DNA from 3 places in the Nonomuraea sp. NPDC059007 genome. Region 1 is predicted to be linked to each of the others. Evidence: riboswitches for the same ligand, from Rfam matches in the RefSeq annotation. Region 1 holds a riboswitch; each other region holds the start of a gene.
What was found. Region 1 has a riboswitch for cyclic di-AMP ahead of ACFWY5_RS01115 (hypothetical protein). Riboswitches for the same ligand answer to the same signal wherever they lie in the genome.
Positions count from the first base shown of each region.

Region 2: it holds a riboswitch for cyclic di-AMP, as region 1 does, so the genes downstream of both, ACFWY5_RS02450 (C40 family peptidase) here and ACFWY5_RS01115 (hypothetical protein) in region 1, are expected to answer to the same signal.
Region 3: it holds a riboswitch for cyclic di-AMP, as region 1 does, so the genes downstream of both, ACFWY5_RS10010 (C40 family peptidase) here and ACFWY5_RS01115 (hypothetical protein) in region 1, are expected to answer to the same signal.

Region 1 covers NZ_JBHYJD010000001.1:228,751-238,173, forward strand. The annotation lists gene ACFWY5_RS01095 (hypothetical protein) at 1-346, shown strand, start outside; gene ACFWY5_RS01100 (roadblock/LC7 domain-containing protein) at 406-780, shown strand; gene ACFWY5_RS01105 (hypothetical protein) at 801-1,172, shown strand; gene ACFWY5_RS01110 (alpha/beta fold hydrolase) at 1,217-2,065, opposite strand; gene ACFWY5_RS01115 (hypothetical protein) at 2,106-2,936, opposite strand; cyclic di-AMP (ydaO/yuaA leader) riboswitch at 3,139-3,276, opposite strand; gene ACFWY5_RS01120 (DUF5302 domain-containing protein) at 3,441-3,641, opposite strand; gene ACFWY5_RS01125 (aldo/keto reductase) at 3,714-4,568, opposite strand; gene ACFWY5_RS01130 (class I SAM-dependent methyltransferase family protein) at 4,553-5,341, opposite strand; gene ACFWY5_RS01135 (lysophospholipid acyltransferase family protein) at 5,348-5,929, opposite strand; gene ACFWY5_RS01140 (phosphatidate cytidylyltransferase) at 5,926-6,711, opposite strand; gene ACFWY5_RS01145 (CDP-alcohol phosphatidyltransferase family protein) at 6,708-7,280, opposite strand; gene ACFWY5_RS01150 (rod shape-determining protein) at 7,444-8,448, shown strand; gene ACFWY5_RS01155 (BTAD domain-containing putative transcriptional regulator) at 8,458-9,423, shown strand, end outside.
Region 2 covers NZ_JBHYJD010000001.1:548,741-558,163, reverse strand. The annotation lists gene ACFWY5_RS02470 (sugar ABC transporter permease) at 1-567, opposite strand, end outside; gene ACFWY5_RS02465 (ATP-binding cassette domain-containing protein) at 564-1,274, opposite strand; gene ACFWY5_RS02460 (sugar ABC transporter substrate-binding protein) at 1,275-2,378, opposite strand; gene ACFWY5_RS02455 (ROK family protein) at 2,721-4,190, shown strand; gene ACFWY5_RS02450 (C40 family peptidase) at 4,429-5,022, opposite strand; cyclic di-AMP (ydaO/yuaA leader) riboswitch at 5,050-5,195, opposite strand; gene ACFWY5_RS02445 (3-isopropylmalate dehydrogenase) at 5,295-6,350, shown strand; gene ACFWY5_RS02440 (branched-chain amino acid aminotransferase) at 6,681-7,778, shown strand; gene ACFWY5_RS02435 (O-methyltransferase) at 8,022-8,666, opposite strand; gene ACFWY5_RS02430 (Uma2 family endonuclease) at 8,681-9,268, opposite strand; gene ACFWY5_RS02425 (DsbA family protein) at 9,401-9,423, shown strand, end outside.
Region 3 covers NZ_JBHYJD010000005.1:150,791-160,213, forward strand. The annotation lists gene ACFWY5_RS10005 (hypothetical protein) at 1-582, opposite strand, end outside; gene ACFWY5_RS10010 (C40 family peptidase) at 652-1,128, opposite strand; cyclic di-AMP (ydaO/yuaA leader) riboswitch at 1,193-1,356, opposite strand; gene ACFWY5_RS10015 (class I SAM-dependent methyltransferase) at 1,610-2,242, opposite strand; gene ACFWY5_RS10020 (LysR family transcriptional regulator) at 2,313-3,191, shown strand; gene ACFWY5_RS10025 (NlpC/P60 family protein) at 3,206-4,159, opposite strand; gene ACFWY5_RS10030 (NYN domain-containing protein) at 4,648-5,970, opposite strand; gene ACFWY5_RS10035 (phosphotransferase family protein) at 6,105-7,184, shown strand; gene ACFWY5_RS10040 (response regulator) at 7,166-7,825, opposite strand; gene ACFWY5_RS10045 (sensor histidine kinase) at 7,822-9,024, opposite strand; gene ACFWY5_RS10050 (hypothetical protein) at 9,136-9,357, shown strand; gene ACFWY5_RS10055 (PH domain-containing protein) at 9,359-9,423, shown strand, end outside.

The DNA.
Region 1 (9,423 bases):
AGCCCAGTTGGCGCAGATCTGGTCCTCGGCCGAACTGGACGACGTCCCGGTGACCCCGGCCGCGCGGCTGCCCGGACATCGGGCGACCGTGAGCGCGCTGGAATGGGAGATCCTGCTCGGCGCCGACCGGGTGGCGACGCCGGCCGAGCTCGCCGACCGGCTGGGGCAGCCCGCCTACTCGGTGCTGCTCGCGGTCCGGCGCCTGGCCGCCGCGGGACTCCTGGTCGCGCCGCTGATGCCGCGCCGGCGGGGGCGGGCGCTGGATCGGTCGGTGCCGCCGGCCCTGCCGCAGAGCGACCCGGATGTCCTGGCCGCGGTGAAGAGGGCGCTGGAGGAGCTGGCGTGAGGTTCTCCGCGACGAGCCTGCGCCTTCGCGCCCTGCGACGGAACGGAAGGAGGCCCTCCGTGGAACTCCGCGAGCGGGTGCTCGGCGAGATGAGCAGGCTGCGCGAGCGCGTGCCCGAGGTCAGCGGCAGCGTCGCCTGCACCGTGGACGGGCTGCCGATCGCCGGCGACCTGCCCGGTGACCGGTGCGACCAGACCGCCGCGCTCTCGGCGGCGGTGCTGGCGCTCAGCCGGCGCATGGCCGACCTCGCGGGAAAGGGCGTGCTGCAGGAGACGCTGGTGTCGGCCAGCGCCGGGTTCGCCGCCCTTTACGCCGCGGGACCCACCATCGTCCTCACCGTCGTGGCCGAGCCGGGCGCCAATCTCGGCCTGCTGCGGCTGGAGGGGCGCAAGACGGCGGCCGCGCTGGCCGCCATCGCATCGCGACAGCGGTGAACACACACAAGGAGGTACGCATGGCCGGCATCGACGTCTCCCTCAAGGAGATGATGGCCATCGACGGCGCCGTCGGCGCGGCGGTGGTCGATCACGGCAGCGGCATGGCGCTGGGCGCCCTCGGCGGTTCCAAGGACCTCGACCTGCAGGTCGCGGCGGCGGGCAACACCGAGGTGGTCAAGGCGAAGATGCGCACGATGGACTCGCTCGGCCTCAAGGACACCATCGAGGACATCCTCATCACGCTCGGCACCCAGTACCACATCATCCGGCCGATGGCCGGGCGCGGCGGAAAGGGCCTGTTCCTCTACCTGGCGCTCGACCGCGGCCGGGCCAACCTGGCGATGGCCCGCCACCACCTGCGCAACGTGGAGGAGAAGCTGGAGGTCTGAGGGCGTCGCGCGGCCGCCGTGGGGGAACGGCCGCGCGACGCGGGTCACCCGGCCGTGTGTTTCGTGATCTCTTCCACGAACCGCGACCAGAGTGGCTTGGGCAGATCGTGCCCCATTCCGGGGAACGTGACCAGTCTTGCGCGCGGAATTGCCGCAGCGGTTGCGTGGCCGGCGGCGACCGGAATGAGCGCGTCGTCCTCTCCGTGCAGGACAAGCGTGGGTACGGCCAGCCGGGCCAGCCTTTCGGTCCGGTCACCGGAGGCCAGAATGGCGGCCAATTGCCGGGCCGTTCCCGCCGGGTCGTGCGCCCGGTCATAGGCGAGCCCGGCCAGCAGGGCGATCCGCTCGGTGTCCAGGTCGTAGCCGGGCGAGCCGATCACCGCCCAGGTCCGCTGGGCCAGCGCGATCGCGGCCGCGCGGTCGGGCGGCGGGGCCGACATCAGGGTCGCGCTCGCCTCCGGCGTGGGCGGCGCGACCTGCGGTCCGGGCGTGGACATGATCGAGGTCAGCGTGCGTACCCGCCCGGGATGGTCGATCGCGAGCTGCTGGGCGACCATGCCGCCCATCGACGCGCCGACGACGTGCGCGGCGGGCCAGCCGAGCGCGTCGATCAGCCCGGCCGCGTCCCGCGCCATGTCCGCCAGCAGGTACGGCGAAGCGGGCGATCCGAATTCCGGAACGCCCGCCTCGTGAAGATGCGTGGATTCACCGGCGTCACGGTTGTCGAACCGGACGACATGGTGACCTTGCTCGACGAGGAGCTCACAGAACTCCTCGTCCCAGTGGATGAGCTGGGCGCCGAGCCCCATGATGAGCAGCAGTGGCCGTGCTTGTGGCGAGCCGAAGCTGTCGTAGACGATCTCGATGCCGTTGACGGCCGCGCGCTGGGTCATGGGAAACAGAATCACATTCTGTTCCCCATGAGTAAAGAGGTCAGCGGTCGAACGCCTTGCGGATGCGGCCGCGGGCCAGGAACATGCCGCCGCTCAGGAGTGCCAGGGCGCTGATGAGGGCGAGGCCGCCCACACCGTTCGACTCGGTCTCGCGGGTGGTGACCGCCGCGGCCAGCTCGGCCTGCGGCGCCTTCTCCCGCTCGGAGGCCTGTGCGGAGGTCTGCTCGGGGGCCTTCTCAGGAGCCTGCTCGGGAGCCTTCTTGGCGACCTGCGCGGGAGCGGCCGGGGTCTCGGGCCTCTCGTCCTTCTTCTCGGTCTTCTCCTCCGCGGTCACGACCGGGGGCGTGGCCGGCTTGGCGTCCTTGCGGGACCAGGCGCCGGTGGAGAAGGCGACGGGGTGGTTCTTCTTGCCCACGCCGGGGCCCCACTTGGTGATGACGTACTCGATCTTGATGTGGCCCTGGCCGCCGACGCCATCGACGGTCAGCGAGCTGGAGTTGAACTTGCCGCCGGTCAGCGAGGCGAAGGTCTTGGCGTCGAGGTCGAGCATGATGCCCCTGTTCGAGGGGACCCCGGGGCCGCGGTCGCCGACGAAGAACGGCTCCTTCTTGCCCTTGTAGATGACGTAGCCCTCGGTCAGGAGGGGCCAGCTCGGGCTGGCGGCCAGGCCCTTCTGCATGGGCTTGCCGGAGGCGGGAAGACCGGTGTCGCCGTTGCGGCCGGAGGCGTCGTCCCAGTAGTAGGAGGCGGTGGTGGAGCCCTTGAGAAGGGGCTTCTTCTCGGAGAAGTCATCCGCGTGTGCGGTTGCGCCGGTGCTGAGGGTGACCGCGCCGATGACGGCGACGGAGGCGAGCATGGTGAAAGAACGCATGCCAAAGCGGGAAGACATGAAGAAGAGAAGTCCTTTGTGCGGGGACAGGGGAAATGCGCTCGTCAAAGGGGCGTAGCCGGGCACAAAGCCGAACGGACGCTACGCGAAAGCGCGGGGGGAAAGCCTGGGGAAGGGGCCGCTCAGTAGGCGGCGGGTGAAACTACGCGGAATGGGGGTTCATCGCGGTGGTGCATGAAAAGATCAGTCCTCTCCATCGCGCCTACCGGGTTAGCTGACGGGTTCGGGCGTGGAGATGCCCTACCGACGCGTACGTCGGATTCACCCCAAGGAACATTGGTTCCCCGGTTCCCGTGGGTACGGGATTCGGCGCCAGCCGGCCGCCTCTTCCTGGTGAAGGGTCGGGTCGCCAACTGGTAACGCTTAGGACTGTAAGTGCCAAAGACGGCAAAAGCAAAACAATCGCCATGAAACGGGCGAAGATCTACCTAAGAAGGTCAAGAAAAAGGGGGGTACGGCCAAGCCGTACCCCCTCAGAACGCCGGCTCAGCCGCCGCTCTTGCGCCGGAACGAACGCTTGCTGGCAGCAGGGCCGTGTGCGCCGTGGATCTTTGACTGATCCGTGCCCCTGCCACCCGCACCCGAGTCGGAGTGCTGATTGCGCTTACGCTCCAGGGCCTCCCGGAACTTGCGCTTCATCTCGTCCTCGGGAGTTTCGCTGACTTCCGGCTCCGGTGTTTCCGCCATGAGGACCTCCTGGTGTTGGGGACCACAACAGCTTCGCACGACGGCCGACCTGACGCGAAACCGGGCACCGCGTCAGCCCAGCCTGGCCAGCTCCTCCGCGGTGAGCTCCAGGTCGGCGGCGGCCAGCGAGTCGAGGATCGTCGCCGGGCGGCTGGAGCCGGGGATCGGGATCATCACCGGGCTCCTGGCCAGCTCCCACGCCAGGCAGACCCGCTGCGGCGAGACCCCGCGCTCGGCCGCGACCTCCCCGAAGGCGGCGTGGCGGCGGCCGAGGCGGCCGACGTGGTTCATGCCCCCCAGCGGCTCCCACGGCAGGAACGCCACGCCGATCTCCTCGCAGACGTCCACCTCCGGCTCACTGCCCCGGAAGCTCGGCGAGTACTGGTTCTGCACGCTCACCAGCCGCCCGCCGAGGATCTCGTTGGCCTGCCTGATCTGGACCGGGTTGGCGTTGGAGATCCCGGCCATCCGGATCTTCCCGGCGTCGAGCAGGTCCACGAGCGTGCCGATCGACTCCTCGTACGGCACCGCCGGGTCCGGCCGGTGATGCTGGTAAAGCCCGATCGACTCGACGCCCAGCGCCTTGAGCGAGCGGTCGCAGGCCTGCTTCAGGTATTCAGGCCGGCCGTCCACGTCCCAGCGTCCGCGCGGCCGGGTGTGCCCGCCCTTGGTGGCCACCAGCACCGCGTCCTTGTCGCCGCCCCAGCTCGCCAGCGCCTTGGCCACGATGCGCTCGTTGTGCCCGACCTCGGCCTCCGTCGGCGTGTAGGCGTCGGCGGTGTCGATCAGCGTGATCCCGGCGTCCAGGGCCGCGTGGATGGTCCTGATCGACTGCTCCTCGTCGGGCATGTGGCCCTCCACCGACATCGGCATCGCGCCGAGCCCGATGGCGCTCACACTCGTCTGACCGATCAGTCGTGTCTGCATGCGTCCATGGTCATACATTCCGGCCGCTGAGTCGCCGTGGTCACCGTGAACAGGCCGACCTTCTCCCGCCTGCTGACGACGTCGGCGTACCCGGCCTCGACGGCCCAGGTGTGCAGCTGCTCGGCCGAGCGGCACTTCATCACCCACAGCCGCCCGTCGCGGTTGGGCAGCACGTTGGCGATGAACTCCAGCTGCGGGTGGCGGGTCTGCGTGGTGAAGATCAGTACGCCGTCGTGGGCGAGCAGGTCGCGCAGCCTGGCCAGGGACTTCCTGATCGTCTCGTCGTCCAGGATCAGCTCGTACAGCCCGCTGACCACGATGATGTCGGCCGGCCGGTCCAGCGGCTCGGGGTCGAAGGCGTCGCCGCGCTCGTGGCGGACGTTCGCCAGGCCGCGTTCCTTGGCCAGTTCCCTGCCCAGGCGCAGGCCGTCGGCGGCCAGGTCACGGCAGACCACTTCGACCTCGGGCTGCTCCCTGGCGACGTCCTGCAGGTAGCGGCCGGGGCCTGCGGCCACGTCGAGGATCAGCGCGCGGCCCGCCCTGGCGGAGACCTCGTCCCTGATGACCTCCTTGAGCAGGTCTCGGCGGGCGCGGATGGCCCGCCAGCCGACCGAGTTCAGGTAGATCCGGTCGAGGGGCCAGCCGTGGGCCTTGTTGACGTAGACGTAGTCGAGCATGGTGCCGCTGTCGAAGCCGTGGCGGTAGCCGATGCGGATGCCGCGGCTGGTACGGCCGGCGGTGCGCATCAGGAGCCGCATAAGTGCCCACTTCATGAAATTTCACCCTTCGGGAGTGGTCGGGAGCTGTCGGGAGCGCAGGAGGTGGTGCGCCGTCTCCAGGTCGGACACGGGCGGCAGGAAACGGACCGTCACCGGGGCGCGGCTCAGGCGGCCGTGCACCGGCAGCACCCGGCCGGTCCCCTCCAGCAGGACCGGGACGATCGGAACGCCGGCCGCCTCGGCCAGCCGCGCCGCGCCGCCGTGGAAGTCGCCGACGCGGCCGTCGCGCGAGCGGGTGCCCTCCGGGTAGACGACCAGGACCCGGCCCTGGTCCAGCAGCCGTACGGCTGCCGCCAGGTCTCTGGAGCCGCCGCCGCCCCGCCGTACCGGGAAGCCGGAGACCAGCGTCCGGCAGACCAGCGCCCGCGCCCGGTTGGCGAACCAGTAGTCGGCGGCGGCGGCCACGGACGGACGCAGCCGCGCGGGCAGCGCGGCCAGCAGGGCGGCGGTGTCGGCGTGGGAGCAGTGGTTGGCGACCACGACGCACGGCCCGCCCGGCACCGGCCCCTCGACGGCCAGGCCGCCGCTGCAGGCGAAGGCGGTACGCCACAGCCGCCGCCGCATCGCGGCCCCGAACCTCACGGCAGCACCACCACGACGGCCAGCGCCACGAGCAGCGAGTCCACGCGGTCCAGCAGGCCGCCGAAGCCGGGCAGCCAGGTGCCCGCGTCCTTGACCCCGGCGCCCCGCTTGAGCATCGACTCCAGCAGGTCGCCGATCGGCGCTCCGATGGCCACGGCCAGCGCGGTGACCGGGGTGAGCTCGCCCAGCAGGAACAGGACCGTCAGGCCGCCCGCGGCGCCGCCGGCGACCCCGCCCCAGGTCTTGGCCGGTGACAGCGGCGACAGTGCGGGCCCGCCCAGGAGCCTGCCGCCGCACCAGGCGCAGACGTCGGCGAGCGCGACGGCCAGGACGAGGGCGAACGCGGTCGCCGGGGCGAGCGTGGCCAGGGCGCTCAGCGGCGCGATCCAGAGCAGTCCGAAGACCGAGTACGCGGCCCGCCTGCCGCCGTCCTCGGCGTCGCCGCCGAGCACCGGGACGAGGACGAGCGCCAGCAGCAGCAACGGGCCCGCGGCGAGCGGCGAGGGCAGGAACGGCAGCACGGCGGCGGCGCCGGCGAGGATCAGGGCCTCCGGCGGGCGCAGCCGGACCAGCCGGGCGTACTCGGCGGCGCACACGACGCCGAGCGCCGCGGCCAGCGCCGCCGCGCCGACCGGACCGGCCAGCAGCGCCAGCGTCACCACCGGGGCGGCCACGGCCCAGGTCAGCCAGCGCTGGACGAGCTCGCGCCGGTGCGAGATCCACACGGCCACGCCGCTGGCGCCGAGCGCGCCGGCCAGGAAGGGAGCGGTCTCGAGTATCACGCCAGTTCCTTTCCGATGCGCGCCAGCCGTACCACAGCGGTGATCGCCGAGCCGGCGGCGAGCACGATCAGCCACGGCGCCCAGCCCGTGAGGGCGAAGGCGACCAGCAGCACGCAGCGCTCGGTCTTGCCCACGGGGCCGCCCTGCGCGCGCCGCGCCCCCGCGGCGGCACCGGCCAGCGCGACCCACGACGGCAGGGTGGCCGCCAGCGCCGCGCTCGCCACGAGCGCGGGCGGGGCCAGGACGAGGCAGCCGGCGAGCACGGCCAGTTCGGCCAGGCGGTCGCCCAGCTCGTTGACGACGGCGCCGAACCGGGTGGCGCGCCCGCTCTCGCGGGCGACGCCGCCGTCGAGGTTGGCGCAGGCCAGCCGGGCGGCCAGGAGCAGCGCGACGGCGAGCGCGGCGAGCGGCCCTGGAGAAGCGGTCGCCAGTACGGCTCCCGCCGCGGCCGCGAAGGCGACCCCGGCGGCGGTGATGACCCACGGGGGTACCTCGCGGGCGACCAGGAGGGCGCGCACGCCACCCAGCCGGGCGGCGTACCAGGGCTTGAGTGCGTAGAGGCCGTTCATGTGACCAGGTTCTGGCCTGGAGGCGGGCCGACACATGGGGCTTTAAGCGCATATGAGGTGAGTAGCCCTACTCAACCCGTCAAAGGATCGAACGTTCTTGAGGTTGTGGTGGAACTTCGCCGGATATGAGGCTCAACATGACCCGCCGACCGATTGGTGCGATATGAACCCCATGCGCATCCTGGGCCAGGATCTGGCGCTGGACCTCGGAGCAGCCAGCACCCAGATCTACGCCAGGAAGCGCGGCATCGTCATCAACGAACCCTCACTCGTCGTCCGCTGCGCCACCACCGGCAAGGTGATCGGCTACGGCGCCGACACCCCGGCGGGCACCGGCCCCGAGCCCGTCGCGATCCGGCCCGTCGTCGGCGGCGTCCCCGCCGACGTGGACCTGACCACGCGCATGATCCGGCACTTCCTGCGCAAGGTGCACGGCCATCCGTTCTCCCGGCCGCGCATGGTCATCGCGCTGCCCGCCGACAGCACGGGCTTCGCCGGCAACGCCCTGCGCGACCTGGCCTTCCAGGCCGAGGCGCGGCGCGTCTACCTCGTCCACCACGGCCTGGCCGCCGCGCTGGGCGCCGGGCTGCCGGTCAGGGAGGCGGCCGGGAACATGATCATCGACATCGGCCGCGACACCACCAGGATCGCCGTCGTCTCGTGCGCCAGCGTCGTGCACGCCGCCACCGTCCAGTCCGGCGGCGCCGACGTCAACCGGGCCATCGTCGCCCAGGTCAAGCACGACCACGGCCTCGACATCACCGAGCAGTCCGCCGAGGTGGCCAAGCGCGGCATCGGCTCGGCCTGGCGGCCCGTGACCCGGACGGCGAGCGTGCGGGGCGTCGACCGCTCCGGCCGGGCCGGCATCGTGGCGATCTCCGCCGGGCAGGTGTACGAGGCCACCCGGCAGACCGTCAGCATGATCGTACGAGCCGCCCGTGAGGTCATCGAGCGCTGCTCCCCCGACCTGGCCGCCGACGTGGCCGACCGGGGCGCGGTGCTGACCGGCGGCGGCGCGCTCATGCGCGGACTGGCGCGGCGGCTGCGGCTCGAACTGGAGGTGCCGGTCCAGCGGGCCGAGCGCCCGGTCGAGACGGTCGCGCTCGGCCTCGGCCGCTGCGTGGACGACATCGGCCGGATCAGCAAGGACACGCTGATGCACCCGTAAGGTCGAAGGATGGACGAAACGCCGCACCTCGGCCTGCTCGGCCCGGTCCGCGCGCGGCGCGGGCCGGTCGAGCTCGACCTGGGCTCGCCCAAGCAGCGGCTGCTGCTGGCCGCCCTGGTCCTGGCCGAGGGCCGCACGCTCGGCCGTGACCAGCTCATCGACGTGCTGTGGGCGGACGACCCGCCCGCCACCGCCCGCAACGTCCTGCGGACCTACGCCTCCCGGCTGCGCGGCGTGCTCGGCCGGGAGGCGCTGGTGTCCGTCGGATCCGGTTACCGGCTCGGCCAGGTCTCCACCGATCTGGCGGAGTTCGAGCGGCTGCGGGACGCCGGGCGGCTGCCCGAGGCGCTGGCCCTGTGGCGGGGTGAGGCGCTGGCCGACCTGCCCGGCCCTTACGCCGAGGCCAGGCGGGCCGCGCTGGAGGAGGAGCGGCTGGCGGTGCTGGAGCGGCGGCTGGCCGCCGACCTGGAGTCCGGGATGGAGGTGACCGGCGAGCTGAGCGCGCTGGTGGCCGCGTACCCGCTGCGGGAGGGCGTGCGCGCCCTGCTGATGCGGGCGCTGTACCGGGCCGGGCGGCAGTCGGAGGCGATCGGGGTCTTCACCGAGGCGCGCCGCGTCCTGGACGAGGAGCTGGGAGTCGAGCCGTCGTCCGAACTCGCCGACGTCTACCAGCAGGTCATCACGGGCTCACTTCCCACCGGACCGCTTCCTTCCGGTACGGCAGGCCCGCTCCCTGCCCAGTTGCCGGGGGACATTCCCGACTTCACCGGGCGGCGGGCGGCCGTGGAGGCGGTCGAGGAACTCCTGCGGACCGGTGTGGTGGCGATCTCCGGGCTCGGCGGCGTCGGGAAGACGGCGCTGGCCGTCCACGTGGCCCACCGGGTCAGGGAGCGCTACCCCGACGGCCAGCTCCACGTGGACCTGCGCGGCGCCGGCGCGGACCCGGCCGACCCCGCCCTGGTGCTCGAACGTTTC
Region 2 (9,423 bases), 320 kb from region 1:
GCCGGAGCCGAGCACCAGCCCCGCCACCACCAGCCACGACAGCCAGCCCGGCAGCCAGGTGTCGCTCAGCTTGGAGATGAAGCCGGTGAACGGCAGGTTGATCGTGCCGCCCTCCCGCAGCAGGTAGAGCAGCAACCCCTGCCAGCCCATCAGCCCGGCCAGCGTGACCACGAACGACGGCATCCGCAGCCGGGTCAGCATCAGCCCGTGCAGCAGCCCGATCGCCGCCCCCGCCACCAGCGCGAGCCCGATCGAGGCCAGCGGATGCCAGCCCTGCTTCACGTTGACGATCGTCATGACCGTCGCGCACAGCCCGCTGACCGATCCGGCCGACAGGTCGATCTCGCCCAGCAGCAGCACCATGATGATGCCGAGCGCGATCGTGCCGGTCGCGGCCATCTGCAGGGCCAGCGTGGTGAGGTTCTGCGCCGAGAGGAACCGGTCGTTGAGCGTGCTGAAGATGATCGCGATCGCGACGAGCGCGCCGACGACCGGCCACGCGCCGATGTCACCGCGCTTCAACACCTTCATGGGGTACGGCGTGCGCAGCGTCGTGTCCGGGTTCATGCTCCCGCTCCTGTGATGGCGGCGACGATCTCCTCCTGGGCGGCGGTAGCCGTACCGAAGACTCCCGCGTTGCGGCCCAGGCGCAGGACGGCCACCCGGTCGCTCACCGCGCGCACGTCGGCCAGGTTGTGTGAGACGACCAGCACCGCGAGCCCGCGCTCGCGCAGCCGTCCGATGAGCGCGAGCACCTGCGCGGTCTGCTCCACGCCGAGCGCGGCGGTCGGCTCGTCCAGGATGACCAGGCGCGGCGAGCCGAGCAGGGCCCGCGCGATGGCCACCGACTGCCGCTGGCCGCCGGAGAGCATCGCGACCGGCACCCGGATGTCGCGGATGCGCACGTCGAGCTGGCCGAGCAGGTCGCGGGTGGCGCGCTCCATCCGGATGTGGCGCAGGAAGCGGTCCTCGGCGCCGAGGAAGAGGTTGCCGACGACGTCGAGGTTCTCGCACAGGGCGAGGTCCTGGTAGACGGTGGCGATGCCGAGGGCCTGGGCGTCGCGCGGGCCGCCGATCCTGACCGGCGCGCCGTCCACGGCCATCGTGCCCGCGTCCGGGATGACCACCCCCGAGATGGTCTTGACCAGGGTGGACTTGCCCGCGCCGTTGTCACCCATGAGCGCGACCACCTCGCCGGGACGCAGGTCCAGGCTCGCCCCGTCGAGGGCCTGGACCGCGCCGTACCGCTTGGTGATCCCCGATGCGGAGATCATCTACTGGATGCCGTTCTTCTCGCAGGCCGCCTTGATCTCGGCGGTGCAGATCTGCTCGACCGTGTAGAACTTGTCCTTCACGATCGTGTCCTTGACCTTGTCGGCGGTGACCGGGATGGGGTCGAGGAGGAAGGCCGGGATGTCCGCGGTGCCGTTGCTGACCTTGGCCGGGGCCTGCGGGGTCTCGCCGTTGGCCAGGGCGACGGCCAGCTCGGCGGACTTCTCCGCCTCGGCCCTGATGTTCAGATAAATGGTCATGTGCTGTTCGCCGGTGAGAATGCGCTGGATCGCGGCGAGTTCGGCGTCCTGGCCGGTGATCGGCGGCAGCGACGCGTACCCCGCGCGCTTCATCGCCGCGATCGCCCCGCCCGCCATGCCGTCGTTCGCGCTCAGCACACCCACGATCTTGTCCCGGCCCAGCGCCGTGATCGCCTGCTCCATCTGCTGCTGCGCCTTGTCCGGGCTCCAGTCCGGCGTGTCGAACTCCCTGCCCACCTTGACCTTGCCGTCCAGAACGCTCTTGGCGCCCTTCTTGTAGTCGGCCGAGCTCGGGTCGGTGGGGGAGCCGTGGATCATCACGATCTCGCCCTTCGCCGCCGTGCCCTTGGCGTTGAGCGCGTCCAGCAGCGCCTGCCCCTGCATCTCGCCCACCCGCACGTTGTTGAACGACACGTAGTACGCGTAGTCGATCCCCGAGATCAGCCGGTCATAGGCGATGACCGGGATCTGCTTCTGCTTGGCCTGATTGACCAGCGGCGCCACGGCGGCGGCGTCCACGGCGTCCAGGACCAGCACGTTCGCGCCCTGGGTGATGGCCGCCTCGACCTGCTGTTGCTGCTTGGCGGCGTCCTGGTCGGCGTTGCTGTAGAGGATCTCGCAGGTCGCGCAGAGCGCCTTGACCTTGGCCTCGAACAGGGGCCGGTCGAAGGCCTCGTACCTGGTCGTCTTGGATTCGGGCAGGAAGAGGGCGATCTTCTTGGCCGCCTGTCCTGTCTGTTCTGTCTGTTCGGCTTGGGAGGGTTGGGCGCTCGCCGTCGTACCCGCGCCGCCGCCGCCGCCGCCACACCCCGCCAGCAGCAGCATCGCCGCTGCGACGGGGACCATCACTCCTCGGTGCATCGCACATCGTTCCTCTCGAGTGCAGCCAGACCCCCGGGTCCACGTACCTTCCAACCAGCCCTTCTCCACCGGCCCACCTGTGCCGGACCTGCCGTCCTTTGGCGGCCGCGCTCGACCTTGCCCTCTTGCCCTGCGCTGTCCTTCCTTGCTTGGGCTCCTCCGTGCCTGGCCTTCTCGCGTCTCGCGGAGTTGTCCCTTGCCCGGCGCGTATCAGGCGGACGTTCCTTTCCGGGGAACGGTGGATCGGGATGGTGGAAGGTGGTTGGTAAGAAAGGTAATTTACTATCCCGGGCGTTGGCTAGAGTCTGCCGTGAAGGGGAGGTCGCGGTGCGAAGCGAGCTGGGAAACCCGCGGTTGCTGCGGGTCATGAACGAGCGGCGCCTACTGGACCAACTCCACCGGGAGGGCCCCGCGTCCAGAGCCGACCTCGCCAAGGTCACCGGCCTGTCCAAGCCCACCGTCTCCGCCGCCCTGGCAGGACTGGAAGAAGACGGACTGGTCCACCTGGTAGGCGAGGTGTCCGGCCGCCCCGGCCCCGTAACCTCCCTCTACGACGTGAACGCCGCCTCGGCCCACGTCGCCGGCATCGACATCGGCCGCGACTGGATCCGGGTGGCGGTGGCCGATCTCCGGGGGACGTTCGCCGGCCGTACCGACGGACGGAACACCGCACGCACGTCGGCCGAACTGGCCGAACTCGTCGCCCGCCTGGCCCGCGCCGCCGCCCACGAGGCCGAACTCGACTGGTCCGCGATCGTCTGCGCCGTCGTAGGCTCCCCGGGCGTCTACGACCAGAACGCCGGCCGCCTGGACCTCGCCCCCAACCTCCCGGGCCCCGACCTGGCCGACCGCCTGCGGGCCGCGCTCAACGTCGACCTGGTCATCGAGAACGACATCAACCTCGCCGCCGTGGGCGAACACGCGTACGGCGAGGGCCGCGGCAAGTCCAACTTCGCCCTGGTCTCCATCGGCACCGGCGTGGGCATGGGCATAGTCGTCAACGGCGAACTGTACGTGGGCGCCAGGGGCGCCGCCGGCGAGGTCTCCTACCTCCCCGCCACCGACGACCTCCCTACCCCTGATGCCGCGCCTGGCCCCAACACCGCGCCTGGCCCCTACACCCGGTCCGCACCCGCCGCGCGGTCTGCGCCGGATGTTCCGCTCGTTCCCGACGCGGGGTCCGTGGGTGAGATGCCGTCCGCACCCGACGTTCGGCGCGCCTCCGAAGCGGGGTTCCCCGACACCCAGCGCCCGCCCGACACCCAGCACCCGCCCGGCACGCGGCCCGCTCCGGATCGGCCGTCCGAGGTTTCGAGTGCCGGATCTGTCACTGGGGCGTCGGCCCAGGCCGCGGGGGAGGTGTTCCCTGGCGTGGACCAGGGGGATGCGAGTGTGCGGGAGCACGGGGCAACCGAGACCGTTGCCGCGGCTCCGGGAGTGGTACGGGCGGCGCGGGCCGCCGGACTGTCCCTGGGAACGGCCAAGGAGATCTTCGCCGCCGCGGAACGGGGTGATCAGGCAGCGCTGTCGGTCGTGGCGGCGGAGGGCCGGCGGATCGGCGGGCTGCTCGTGGCGGTGGCCGCCGTCCTGGACCCGGAGGTGATCGTGCTCTCCGGCGGCGTGGGACACAACCTCGACCTGCTGGGCGACGCCATCCAACGCCGAATCGGCGAACTGGGGCCGCTCCGGCCCACGATCGTGGCCAGCGCTCTGGGTGACAGTGGCGTGTTGCTGGGCGCTGTCGCCCATGCGAGGGGCCGCGCCTGGGACCTGATCTTCTCCACCCGTATGGGCTGAGATCAGCGGGGTACCGCCGGTAAGTGCGCTCGTTGCGGCGGCCGGCCATCCCCGCTGGACGACCGTGTCCGGGGGTGGGCCGCGACAGGGCCCGCGCGACAGAGACCGTGGTCTCTCCCGTGCGTGGATCCTCCCGCGCGTGAGAGAGAAGCCACGCACGGGAGGAACCACGACAGAGCCCGCCGCGACGGGCCGGCGGAATCGGCGTTGTCAGACGACGATCAGGAGACGACGCGCGTCACAGCGTCGCGGTGGGCATGACGGGTGCGGGCGCCTGGCGGAGTTTTTCGAGCCGGGTGGTGAGTTTGACGCCCGCCGGATCCGGACGCACGGCGCCCACGAAGGCGCGGCGGCGCCAGGCGCTCAGCTTTTCCTCCTTGACCACATCACCGGTACGCGGCGAATGCACCATGTGCCCAGGCCGGGAGATCATGCCCACATGCCCCAGCCCCGAGAAGAAGACCAGGTCACCGGGCTTCAGGTTCTTCCAGCTGATCTTTCTGGAGAACGCCGAGTACTGCTGGGCGGCGGTTCGGGGCAGTTCGATGCCCGCGCTTTCGTAGGCGCGGAGCATGAGGCCGGAGCAGTCGTAGCCGCGTTTGGTGGTGCCGCCCCAGACGTACGGGGTGCCGCGCTTGTCCATGGCGTAGGCCAGGGCCTTCTGCCAGCCGGGTTCGGGGGTCCGCTGCTCCTGGATCTCCTTGAGGCCCTGGCTGGTCAGCGTGACGTCATAGGGGTCGACGGTGTTGACGGGAGAAGCGGGAGAAGCGGGGGATGCGGTGGCGGGGGATGCGAGGGTGGCCGCGGTGACACCGGTGACGGTGAAGAGCACAGCGGTCGCGATGATGCGAGACAGGGGAATGTCCTTCCACACGGCCTACCGGGTTAGCTGTCGGGCTCGGGCCTGGAAGTCGCCCTACGACGTGGTAAACGCCGATTCGCCCCAATGGGGGAGGTGGGTCCCCGGCTCCGCACTACGGTGCGCGGATTAGGCTGGTGGGACTCTAACGAAACAGTCAAAAGCGTGCAAATCGGGCAAAATGCAGTGTCCGAGAAATGAGATGGGTTGCTCGGCAGGCGAGACGAACCGGTAAGGTACCGCCCATGGAGTCGCGTAGCATTCGCCTGGCCGTCATCCCCGGAGACGGCATCGGTACCGAGGTCGTGACCGAGGGCCTCAAGGTTCTCGGGGCGGTCGGTCCCAAGTTCGACATCACCGAGTACGACCTCGGCGCGGACCGCTACGCCAGGACCGGCGAGGTCCTGCCCGACTCCGTGCTGCAGGAGCTGCGCGGCTACGACGCGATCCTGCTCGGCGCCGTCGGCGACCCTCGCAAGGTTCCGCCCGGCCTGCTGGAGCGCGACCTGCTCCTGCGCATCCGCTTCGACTTCGACCACTATGTCAACCTGCGCCCGGTCAAGCTGCTGCCCGGCGTCGCGACGCCGCTGGCCGACACACCGGCCGAGAACATCGACATCGTCGTCGTCCGTGAGGGCACCGAGTCGCTCTACGCCGGCACCGGCGGGGCCATGCGCAAGGGCACGCCGTACGAGGTGGCCACGCAGGAGTCCATCAACACCGCCTACGGCGTCGAACGCGTCGTCCGCTACGCCTTCGCCAAGGCGCAGAGCCGCCCGCGCAGGAAGCTCACGCTGGTCCACAAGACCAACGTGCTCACCTTCGCCGGTGACCTGTGGCAGCGCACCTTCGACCGCGTGGCCGGGGAGTACCCCGAGGTCACCACCGACTACGTGCACATCGACGCGGCCACGATGTTCTTCGTCAACCAGCCCGAGCGCTTCGACGTGATCGTCACCGACAACCTGTTCGGCGACATCATCACCGACCTCGGCGCCGCGGTGGCCGGTGGCATCGGCCTCGCGGCCAGCGGCAACATCAACCCCGAAGGCGCCGCGCCGAGCATGTTCGAGCCGGTCCACGGCAGCGCGCCCGACATCGCCGGGCAGAGCAAGGCCGACCCGACCGCCACCATCCTCTCGGTCGCCATGCTCCTGGACCACCTCGGGCTGACCGCCGAGGCCGCCCGCGTCGAGCAGGCCGTCGCCGACGACATCGTCGAGCGCCTCTCGCACACCGCCGCCCGCACCACCAGGGACATCGGCGACGACATCGCCGCCCGAGTATCCGGCGGCGCCTGACGCCGCAGGCCACCGGCCCACGAGCGGCCCGCCGTACCGCGGAACGTGAGATCCCCCACCGTCGGGGCCTCACCACAAGTCTGCGGAGGTACGGCGGGCAGCGCGCGAACCCGCAGCTCGTGAACACCCGGTACCGACCTGACAAGCGGCCCAGGCGCCCCCAGCGCACTCGCGGCCGCCTGACCACCCACGCCCGGTGGCTCGCGAGAGCCTCCGGGCGTTTTCGTTGCGCCCTAACGGTCGTCCTTTTAGATGCAGTAAGTTCCCTCTACCCGATCCGGCGCAGAATGGATGCAGGGTAGTCCTCAGAGAAAGAGAAGGATCTCCGTCATGACCACCTCTCAGAAGCTCAGCTTCGACGTGCAGCTATCCGACCACGCTCGCACCGCGGCAGAGCGCGAGGCGGTACTGGCGAGCCCCGGGTTCGGGAAGGCCTTCACCGACCACATGGTCTCGATCGACTACACCGAGGGCACCGGCTGGCACGACGCCCGCCTCACGCCGTACGGACCGCTCACGCTCGACCCCGCGACCTCCGTCTTCCACTACGCGCAGGAACTCTTCGAGGGCCTCAAGGCCTACCGGCACGCGAACGGCTCCATCGTCACCTTCCGCCCCTACGCCAACGCCGCCCGCTTCAACCACTCCTGCGCGCGCATGGCCATGCCGGAACTGCCGGAAGACACCTTCGTGGAGGCGCTCGAACTCCTCGTCCAGGCCGACCGCGACTGGGTCCCCACGACCGACGGCCACAGCCTCTACCTGCGCCCGTTCATCATCGCCACCCAGGTCGGCCTCGGCGTCAACTACCCGTCAGAGAACTACCGCTTCATGGTCATCGCCTCACCCGCCGCCTCGTACTTCAGCGGCGGCGTCAAGCCCGTCTCCGTGTGGCTCTCGACCGAGTACACCCGCGCCGCCCCCGGCGGCACCGGCGCCGCCAAGTGCGGCGGCAACTACGCCGGAGCCTTCGTCGCCCAGCGCGAGGCCGTCGCCCAGGGCTGCGACCAGGTCGTCTGGCTCGACTCCCACGAGCACCGGTACGTGGAGGAGATGGGCGGCATGAACCTCTTCTTCGTGTACGGCGACCGCCTCCTCACCCCCGCCCTCACCGGCACGCTCCTGCCCGGCATCACCCGCGAGTCCATCCTGAGGCTCGCCGGCGACCTCGGCCTGAAGGCCGAAGAGGGCCGCCTGTCGATCGAGGAGTGGCAGGCCGGCTGCGAGTCGGGCGAACTGACCGAGGTCTTCGCCTGCGGCACCGCCGCCGTGGTGACGCCGGTCGGCTCTGTCAAGGGCGCCGACCGCGCCTGGACCGTGGGCGACGGCACCCCGGGCCCGGTCACGATGCGCATCCGCGACGAACTCGTCGGCATCCAGTACGGCACCCGCCCCGACCCCCACAGCTGGATCCACAAGATCAGCTAACGCCCATGCTGCCCCGCACCCGTGGGGCAGCACCCCTGCGCCCGTACGTCCAGCGCGGTCGGCTGCCCCCTTCACCCCTGACAGGGTGCCGCGACCACGGCACGGCTTGATGGTCGCGCCGGACGCCCACAGGACCGCGTGGGCGTGCTGGATGCCCGGTAACCGAGACATCCGTCGACCGAACGCCTGGTGGGCTGGCCGGAGGAACCCGGATGGACAGGCGTTGACAAGGCGGGGAACCGGTCAATTCTTGCGGATCAGGGTGAGGCCGTCGGAGATCGGGAGGATGGTCGTGGTCACGCGGGGATCCTGCATCACCATGTCGTTGAACTCGCGGATCGCCACCGTGGTCTCGTCGTTTCTCGACGGGTCGGCCACGTAGCCGGTCCACAGGGTGTTGTCCACCATGATCAGTCCGCCGGGCCGCAGGCGTTCCATGAGCAGTTCGTAGTAGGCGGGGTAGCCGGGCTTGTCGGCGTCGATGAAGGCCAGGTCGACGGAGCGCTGGAGGGTGGGCAGGGTTTCGGTGGCGGGGCCGAGGGTCAGGGTGATGCGGTCGGAGACGCCCGCGTCCTCCCAGTAGCGTTTGGCGATCGCGGTCCACTCCTCGCTCACGTCGTAGCAGTAGAGGTGCCCGCCGGACAGGCCACGGGCGAGGCAGAGCGACGAGTAGCCGGTGAACGTACCCACCTCGACCGCCACCGATGGGTCGACGAGCTGGGCGAGCATGGTGAGCAGGCGGCCCTGGGAAGCGGAGATCTGCATGCTGGCCTGGTCGCCGGTGGCCGCGCGGGTCTCGATGGCGAGTTGCTCGAGGAGCGGGTCGGGACGGGTGGTGTGTTCGTGGATGTATTGGGCGATCGGCTGGTCGAGCACGAAGTTCTTCATGGCGTCATTGTCGATCAGCCGGAGGTCTCGGCGTCGTTGAGTCTGGCCGTGTCGAGGATGAGGTTCCATGGGTCGGGCATGGCGAGCGGCGCGCCCATGGTGACTTCGACGAACACGGTGTAGCCGTCGGCGGATGGGCGGGTGAACAGGCTGGCCGTCGACTTGGCCGGGTCAATGCGGAGGAAGGCGGGAACCTTCGCGGCCGCGTAGGCCTTGGGCTTGATGACGTAGTCGTCGTGGACGCTGCTGGGAGAGACGACCTCTACGACCAGTTTCGTGTCGTCGGCGTGCACCTCGTCCTCGCCCCACATGCGCGGGCGCTTGGAGACGATCACGAGGTCGGGGATGAACCTGTCGTTCTGGGTGCCGAGAAACAGCTTGATGTTGGTCCAGGGCCGCCAGTCCTTCTCCACCAGGAAGCCGGTGATCTGGAAGAGCAGCAGCGCGATGATGTTGTTGTGGAGTCCGGTGGGCACGGGGTTCACCACGATCCGGCCGTCGATGAGCTCGACACGATGCTCGGGGAACAGCCTGCATGCCGCCCGGTAGTGCTGGTCAGACGGATGCTCTTCGGCAGTGGGACGCGCGAGAAGCTTGGCCATGGTTCCATCATCCCCTCCTGAGAGATGAACGCAATGTGATTGCCGCGCGACCCAAGGTAATGCCCACGAAAAGACATCGCAAGCTTGTTCGAATAACTGGCCAATATGTCGCAAATGATAGGGTCGCCTGCGATGAACAAGAGGCTGGTGGCGGC
Region 3 (9,423 bases), on a different contig from region 1:
CTCGCCGAAGCGCGCGGCCAGGAAGCGACACGCCAGCCAGGCCTCCTGGTAGGACTGTGCCAGCCGCGCGGCCCCGGGCGCGAACGCGTCCGCCCCGGGCAGTTTCCCGGGCACCCGTCCGGCACGTACCTCGGTGGCGAGTTCGGCCGCCGCCACGGGCACGGCCAGGCCCGCGTCCTTGTAGGCCACGTAGTCGGCGAACCCCTCGTACAGCCAGGCCGGCAGCCCGCCGGTGCCGGCGGCGACGTGAGTCAGCTCGTGGGCGAGGACGACGTCGCGTCCGGTGGGGGTGAGTTTGGCGTAGTTCTCCGGGATCACGATGACCCTGCCGTCGTGGGCGATCGCGGCCAGGCCCTCGACCGAGCCCACGCCCGCGGTCCGCGCCGCGTGTGCCGCGTTCTCGGCGAGTTCGACGCTGGGCCGTACCGGCTGCCCGAGGATCGCCGCGACGCGCGCCGCCGCCCGCTCGGCGCGCCGCTGAAGGTCGCCGCGGTCCGCTCCCGCGTCAGGAGCCCGCTCGGGGGCGCAGCCCAGCGCGAAGACCAGGAGGGCCGCGAGCGCGGCGCGACGGCTCACGACCACGGCCCTGATGGTAGCCGGACGCGCGAAGGCCCCGTCCCGGGAGGGGACGGGGCCTTTCGGTCCGGACGACTACAGACCGGGCCGGACGGCTCCCGCGAAGGACGACTTGCGCCATCCGCTGAGCCGCTCGATGCGCACCCGCTTGCCGGAACTCGGCGAGTGGACCATCTTGCCGTTGCCGACGTACATGCCGACGTGGCCTCGACCGCGGAAGAACAGCAGGTCACCCGGCTGCAGAGACTTCCACGAGATCTTCTTCTTGATGCGCGCGTACTGGCTGTGCGTCACGCGGGGGATCTTGACTCCGGCCTTCTTCCAGGCGAACTGGACGAGACCGGAGCAGTCGAAGGCGCCGGGTCCCGTTCCGCCGTAGCGGTACGGGTCGCCGATCTGCGCCCTTGCCGCGGAGACGGCCTTGCGGGCCTTGCTCTTCTGCCGGGCAGTCGTCGACTGCGTCGCCGTCTTGGCCGAGGTGGTGGTCTTGGCCGTGGTCGCCGCCTGGGCCGCCGGGGCATGGAGGGCGAACCCTCCGGCCGTCACGGTCATGGCGAGCGCCGCGCCACCGAGAACAAGACGGGGGTTGTGCAGGGAGGTAGACAGGATTTCTCCTTGGTTCTTCCACGAACGCCTACCGGGTTAGCTGACGGATTCGGGCCTGGAAGTCGCCCTACGGCACGCTGAACGCGCCGATTCACCCCTTGATCCCGGGGGAATGGGATCGGTGGTTCCCCGGCTCCGTGCCTCCTGGCTGCACGGACTCGGCAGGTCGCGGCCCCTTGTCGGACGGGGGCGACCGGCGGATCTCTATGGGTCCTCATCGAGCCCGGACGGGGCCGATGCCGGTTCGCGGCGCCATGGCTTGTTCGCCGCGACGCCAGAACGTACTCCCGGGTTCATGACCCGGCAAAGTCCTGGCAAAGCTGTAAAGATCAGATAAAGGACCCTGTCAGGACGGGAACTCCTGCTGGACAGCGGGGTCCCGTTACTCAAATGTGACCCTCCTCACACTTGGAGCTCCAGGGGTGAGTCAGGTCCCTTCCGCCCCTCCTGTCACACGCGTCACAGCGGTCAGCCGGAAGCCGGTCGGCGTGTGCCGTACCTCTTCGATCTCCTTCAGCCGCGCGGCGTGCTCGCCGCCGAGATAGCGGAAGAGGTACGGCACGCGCCGCGTCCGCCGGATCTCGAACCGGGCGGCGATGGCGTCGAGCATGTCCCCCGCGGGCGAATGATCGACGTGCGCCTCGCGCCAGCGGGTCACCGGGTCGCGCTCGGGCCCGTCGAAGCGGCCGAGCAGGGTTCCGGCGTCGTAGAACCAGGTGGCGGCGGCCTCGTCGGCCCAGTCCCAGGCGAACTCGTCCACCACGAGCAGCCCGCCCGGCTTCAGCAGCGCGGCCGCCCGGTCGAGTGCGGCCCCCAGCGGGTGCATGTGGTGCAGCGACAGTGACAGCACGATGACGTCGAACGGGTCGTCCTCATAAACCGTCAGGTCGGCGCGCTTGGCGGGCACGCCCGCCGCGAGCGCCGCGGACGGGTCGAGGTCGATGGCAGTGACGTCGTGGCCGCGCGCGATCAGCGCACCGGCCAGCGCGCCGTCGCCGCAACCGGCGTCGAGAACGCGGGCGGGAGCCGCGGGCAGCGCGGAGAGAATCCAGGTGTCCATGCCCCGATCGTGCTGCGCGCGAGCCATGCGTACCACTGCGGGTTCGGCATGAAAGGCATAAGCTCCATGCATGCTTGACGTCTGGTCGCTGAAGGTGCTGTCAGAGGTGGGCCGGCTCGGGTCGTTCTCGGCGGCGGCCGAGGCGCTTTCCATGACCCAGCCGGCCGTCTCCCGGCAGATCGCCGCGCTGGAGCGCCGGGCGGGGGTGCTGCTGTTCCACCGCCTGCCGCGCGGCGTACGGCCCACCGGCGCCGGGCAGGCCGCGCTGGAGCAGGCCGCGTACGTGCTCGACGGGATCGTGCTGCTGGAGACCCGGCTGGCCGCGCACGCGTCGGGCGAGCGGGGGCGGGTGCGCGTACAGGCCTTCCCGAGCGCCGCCACCGCGTTCGTGCCCGAGTGCTTCCGCGTCTTCGCCGCCCGCCACCCGGCGGTCGAGCTGTCCCTGACCGTCGGCGGCGGCGCGTCCGCCGTCCTCGCCGGAGAGGCCGACCTCGCGCTGGTCACCTCGTGGGACCCCGCGCCCGCCGGCCTGGACCTGGTGCCGCTGCTCGACGACGAACTGCTGGTCGCGCTGCCGGAAGGTCACCCGCTGGCGGCCGGGGAGAGCGTGCGGCTGCGCGCTCTGGCCGGGCAGGCGTGGATCGACGGCAGCCACCCCGACTGCCTCGGGCCGCTGTCGGAGCTCGCCGCGGCGCTGGGGGCGCCGCCGCGCGTCAGCCACCTGTGCGACGACTGGAACGGGCGCCAGGGGCTCGTGGCGGCGGGCGTCGGGGTGATGGTGTTCCCGTCGATCGCGGGCGGCGCGGCCCTGCGCCCGGACATCAGGCTCCTACGTCCCGAGCCCGCCCTGCCCGCGCGCCGCGTCTTCGCCGCCGTCCTGCCCGCGCCCGGCCGCTCACCGGCCGTGGAGGAGCTTCTGCGGACCATGCTCGGGTACGGCGGGCCGTAACGCCGGCCGGGGCCTCAGGGCCGGATCGCGCCCACGACGCGCCTGCCGTACGAGGAGAACTTGACGACCTTGATGACGTCACCCGTCTGGGGCGCGTGCACGATGTTGCCGTTGCCCGCGTAGATGGTGACGTGGCCGAGGCCCTCGCTGAAGATCAGGTCACCGGGGCGCAGCGCGTCGAGCGAGACCCGGCGCTTGGCCCCCCACGCCCACTGCTGCCAGGTCGTCCGCGGCAGCGAGACGCCGGCCGCCCGCCAGGAGGCCTGGGTGAAGCCCGAGCAGTCGTACCCGCGCGGACCGGTGCCGCCGTAGATGTACGGCTTGCCGACCTGCCCGAACGCGAACTTCAGCACCGCCGCCGCGTTCCCGGTGGCCGGGCCCGTGTACTTGATGCCGGTGCTGTTGGGATCGCCGGTCTTGTACGCCCCGAGCTCGCGCAGGAGCTTCTTCTGCTCCTGGATCAGCTTGAGGATCTCGGCCCGTTCCTTCTCGACCTCGTCGCGTTCCTTGTCGGCCGCGACCAGCGCGTCCTGGGCCAGGTCGCGCTCGGTCTTGAGGCCCTTGTTCTCCCGGTCGAACGCGGCCAGCTTCTCCGCCCGCTCGGCCTGGAGCTGGCCGGTGAGGGCCATGCCGTTGAGCATGCTCATGGGGTCGCCCTCGCCCATCATCGCCGGCCACGAGGTCACGTCGGCGCCGAGCTGGTAGTCGTTGACCGCCATGGTGATGACCTGGACCCGCAGGCGGGCGACGGTGGCCAGTTTGTCCTTGTAGGAGGAGTTGAGCCGGCCGTACTTCTTCTTCGCCGTCTTGTGCCGCTCGGTGGCGGTGTTGAAGCGCTCGACGACGTGGTCGGCCTTGTTGTTGAGGCGGGAGAGCTTCGCCTTGGCCTGTTTGATCGTGGGCTTGGGATCAGCCACGGCCACGCCGACCGGCGACGCCAGCAGCCCGATCGCCAGACCAGTCGCCAACGAAACCCGGCCAAACCTCACAGCGTCGCCTCCCAGTGATCACACCTGGGGGCAAATAGTACAGAAGTGCTGGGTGTGTTCTCAGCCTTTAGCCTGATTTGTAACCCACACCCCACCCTTCCCACCTCCCCCACCCACCACCAGGCACAACAACGGGCGGCCCCACCGCGCGACCGGCCGCCGTCCGGATGCCCGGGACCGCTGGGGGTGCCCGTCGAGCGGCCGGCCGCGCCGATGGGCGCAGATCGGAAGGTACGCCCGGCCGGGGCGCCCGCGCACCCCGGCAGACCAATCCGGTCTGACACCCCCGGCCGCCCCCACCCCAGAGCTCCAAACCCCAAAACCAAGGCGCAAGACACAGGCGTCACGTGACCCCGGCAAGAACCCCGAAACCCGGAACGCGAGGACGAGGAGCACTGCGCCGAGCACAGGCCGACGGGCGGAGCCCAAAGCCCGGAGCGCGCGGGCGCGAGCGGCTTTGGGAGGGGTCAGACGCGGCCGAGGCGGCGCAGGATCAGGGCGGAGGGGACGGGGCGGGCGCCCATGCGGCGGACCGACTCGGCCACCTCACGGTCCGACGACACCACGGCTATGGCGCGCCCCGGCGGCTCGGCGCGGACCAGCTGGCGGATCACGTCGTCGGCGATCTCGCCCGGGGCGCTGAACAGGACGCGGACCCCCCGCGGAGCCACCACCTGCACGGGCGAGTTGAGTTCGGCGCCGTCGAAGACCACCGTGACCTCCACCCGGGTCTGGGCGACCAGCCCGCCGAGGCCGGTCATCAGGCGGGCCCGCTGGTCGGCGAGGGTGAAGTTGCCATAGCCGGTCTTGGTCACGTTGTAGCCGTCGATGATCAGATGCACCTGCGGCAACGCCAGCAACTGGTCGAGCAGCTGCGGATCGTCGTCGGCCAGGGCACGCGCCGGTACGCCCCGCACCCCGGGGGCACCGGGCGAGACCGCGGCCACCGAGTCGGCGGGGCGGCTGATGGTGGTCGGCAGGGCCAGTTCCCTGCGCAGACCGGCCGACGCGTCCTGCAGCGCGTCGAGCAGCACCCTGATGCGCGCGTCCTCGATGCTTCTGCCCTCGCGCGCGGCCCGGCGGGAGGCCTCCAGCTGCTTCTCCACGTCGCTCAGCCGCTCACGCACCCGGCGCAGTTCGGCCTCGCCCGCGCTGCCCGCGGCCGTGGCGGCCGTCTTCACCTCGACGGCGGCCTGCTCCACGGCGGTCACGCGCTGCTCGGCCGCCTTGGCGCGCTCGCGGGCCTCGTGGAGTTTGCGGCGCAGGTCCGAGTTCTCGGCGCGGGCGGTCTTGAGCTGCTCGCGCAGCCGGTCGGACTCCTCCTTGGCGGCGGTCTTCGCCCCGGCGAGTTGTTCGCGCAGCCGTACGACCTGCTGCTCCTGCGCCGAGCCCTCGGCCGCGACGGCGGACTGCTCCAGGTCGGCCCGCGCCATCTCCACCATCTCCGCCCAGCCGGGCGGGCGGGTGAGGTAGGCGGCGGCGGCCACCAGCACGGGGTCGGCGGCGGGCGGCACGTTGCCCTCGGCCAGCGCGGCGACGAGCTCGGGCCAGCCGGCCGCGACCGACTCGGCCACGGCCTCGCGGAACTCCTTGTCGCTCTCCAGTTGAGCGGCGATGGGCGCGCTGCCGAGCTTCGCGCGCTTGCGCGGATCGAACCTGGCGATCCCGCGTAGCGGCGGAGGCACGATGGCGGCCGGCATCGACCCCAGGACCTGCGCCGCGAGGTCGACGACGTTCAGTCTTACCTGCTCAGGGAGCGGGCGAGACAGGCCTTCACCGGCTGAACTCATCCCGTTGTGTCCCTTCGCGCCTTGCTCTTTCAGTCAAGGGTACGGCTGCCGCGTACCTAACCGTAACTGTGCGTTGCATCTGGACAAGCGCTTGGTTGGCGGTATACGACTGTGCCAGGCCAGGGAGGTCCAGGGTGACGGAGCAGATGCGTACCTCCACGCGTGACCTGGAGGAACTGCACGATCGGGTGTCCGCGTGGCTCGGGGCCAAGCTCGGCCGGGCCGTACCGGTGTCGGGGCTGGAGCGTCCCTCGGGCAACGGAATGTCCAGCGAAACGTTATTTTTCACAGCACAATGGGCCGAAAAGCCCACACGGTGCGTCGCTCGCATGGCGCCCACCACCGAGGCGGTGCCCGTCTTCCCCGCCTACGATCTCGGCGCCCAGTTCGAGGTCATGCGGCTGGTCCGCGAGCGCGCGGGGGTGCCGGCGCCCCGGGCGCTGTGGTTCGAGCCGGACCCGGCGCCGCTCGGCATGCCGTTCTTCGTGATGGAACGCGAAGAGGGGCTGGTCCCGCCCGACGTCATGCCGTACACCTGCGAGGGCTGGCTGCTGGAGGCCGGCCCCGAGAGGGCGCGGACGCTTCAGGACGAGACCGTGGCCATCCTGGCGGCGGTGCACGAGGCGCCCATCCGCCCCGCCGAACTGGCCTTCCTCGGCGCCGCCGGGCTGCGGGCGCACGTGGAGGACCAGCGCGCCTACTACGCCTGGGCGCACGGCAGGCGCCGCATCCCCGTGCTGGAACGCGCCTTCGACTGGCTGGAGGCGCACTGGCCGAAGGACCCCGGCCCCGACGTGCTGACCTGGGGCGACGCCCGGCCGGGCAACGCGATGTACCGGGACTTCCGCCCGGTGGCCGTGCTGGACTGGGAGATGGCCGCCGCGGCCCCGCGAGAGCTGGACCTCGGCTGGATGATCTTCCTGCACCGCTTCTTCCAGGACATCGCCGAGATGCTGGAATTGCCCGGCATGCCAGACTTCATGCGCCGCGACGACGTCTGCCGGAAATATCAGGAACTAACCGGCTACGAGCCTCGCGACATGGACTTCTACGAGATGTACGCCGCCCTCCGGCACGGCATCATCATGGCCCGCGTCTGGCAGCGGCGCATCCACTTCGGCGAGCAGGCCGACCCCGAGAACCCCGATGACCTGGTCATGCACCGCGCCGCCATCGAGCGGATACTCGCCGGGGATCAGGGGCCCGCGTCGTAGACGGTCAGCGCGATCTGGACCCGGTTGTTCAGCTCCAGCTTGGTGAGGATGCGCGACACGTGCGCCTTCACCGTGGCCACGCTCATGTAGAGCTCCGCCCCGATCTCCGCGTTGGACCTGCCCTGCCCCACCGCGACGGCCACCTCCCGCTCGCGCTCGCTCAGCCGCGCCAGCAGGACCCGCGCCCGGTCGGTACGCTGCCCCACGCCCCCGTCGGACACATGCGAGATGAGCTGCCGGGTGACCACCGGCGACAGGATCGGCTCCCCGGCCGCCACCTTGCGGATCGCCGACACCAGGTCGCCGGGCGGGATGTCCTTCAGCAGGAACCCGGCGGCCCCGGCCCGCAGCGCCCGCAGCACCTGGGCGTCGGCGTGGAAGGTGGTCAGCACCACCACCTCCGGCGGCGACGCGGTGGCCCGCAGGGCCTCGGTGGCGGCCAGGCCGTCGACGCCGGGCATGCGGATGTCCATGAGCACCACGTCGGGCCGGTGCTCGGCCACGCTCGGCGGCACCTGCGCGCCGTCGGCCGCCTCGCCCACGATCTCGATGTCGCCCGCCCCCGAAAGGATCATCGAGAGCCCCGCTCTGACCAGGGCGTCGTCGTCGACGATCAGGACGCGGATCGGTGCGGTGGTCATGTCGTCCACGGTAGCCATGCCTTCACCAGAAAATCCCCATCGGGTCGCGGGCCGTGCTCCAGACGGCCGCCGGACAGTTCCGCGCGCTCGGTCAGGCCGATCAGCCCGGCCCCCGCGCCGGGGATGCGCGGGCCGAGCCGTACCCCGACCGGATTGCGCACCTCCACCGTGAGGCCGTCGCCGGGACCGCCCGAGACCCGCACCGTCACCGGCGCGCCGGCGGCGTGCTTGCGGGCGTTGGTGAGCGCCTCCTGGACGATGCGGTAGGCGTTGCGGCCCAGCGCGTCGGGGACGCCCTCCCGGTCGGGCAGGATCAGCGCGACGTCCATGCCGGCCTGGCGGCACTCGGTGACCAGGGCGTTGAGGTCGGCGAGCGTGGGCTGTGGGCGGTCGGGGACGGGGTCGTCGCCAGCGGCGTGGCGCAGCACGCCGATCACGCCGCGCAGGTCCTGCAGGGCTTGGTGGGCGCTCTCGCGGATGGCGCCGGCCGCCTTGGCGATCTCGGCGGGCTTGGCGTCGGGGCGGAACTCCAGCGCGCCCGCGTGCAGGCTCAGGATCGACAGGCGGTGGGCGAGCACGTCGTGCATCTCCCTGGCGATGCGCTCGCGTTCGAGATGCTTGGCCTGCTCGGCCGCGGTGTCGGCCTGGACGCGCAGCGACCAGACGAGCTGCCGCCTGGCGCGCACCACCAGCCCCCACGCGAACAGCACGGTCACGATCGAGGCGCCGAGCATGAAGTTGCCCCAGAAGCCGAGGTCGGGGCTGGGCCGGAAGTAGGCGAAGGGGAAGAGCGTGACGAGGTTCGCCAGCGCCACCGGACCGGAGATCTTGAACGGCCGGTGCACGGCCACGGTGAAGAGCGCCACCGCTGAGGCCCCGCCCACCAGCACGAGCCCGGTCGACAGCAGGGTGAGCGCCAGCGCCAGCGTGACCGGCCAGCGCCGCCGCAGCCACAGCGCCGCGCACGCCAGCGCGCCGAGCACCTGCTCGGTGGCCTGGAGCGGCTCGGGAAGCCGGCTGATCTCGGGCAGGGTGAGCAGCGTGAGGCCGCAGGCCAGCACGAACATGAGCGTGTCGACGATCCAGTCGCGCGTCGAGCGCTTGACCGGCCGCCCCTCCTCGCCGTCGCCGAGCAGGACCGAGGGCAGCGCCCATCGATATTCCTGCCCGGGTGCCCGGGCGACGTCCGACTCCTTCATCGTTTCCCGAGGTTAGAGCCTTCCTACGACAGAAAGACAGCGACCAAAGTCGATGTCTCGCTCAACCTACGGCCGAGGCGGCGTCAACGGGCGCGGGGCCAGGCTGGAGCCATGAGAGTGGTCCTCGAGATTGCCGGCTGGCTCCTCCTGCTGCAGGGGGCGGGCGGCGTGATCAATACCCTGTTCGGCTGGTGGAGCTGGGCGCACGACCTGCTGCTGGTCAACAGGCTGTCGTTCCTGAGCGGATACGAGGTGTTCGCCAGCATCGTCCTCGGCGTGCTCGGCGGCGCGCTCCTGGCCGCCACGAGCGCGGCCAAGAAGAGGGAGGCGTGAGATGAGCACGCTCGCCCTGCGCCCGCCGAGCCACCAGGCCGACCCGAGGGCCGTCTCCTGGTGGAC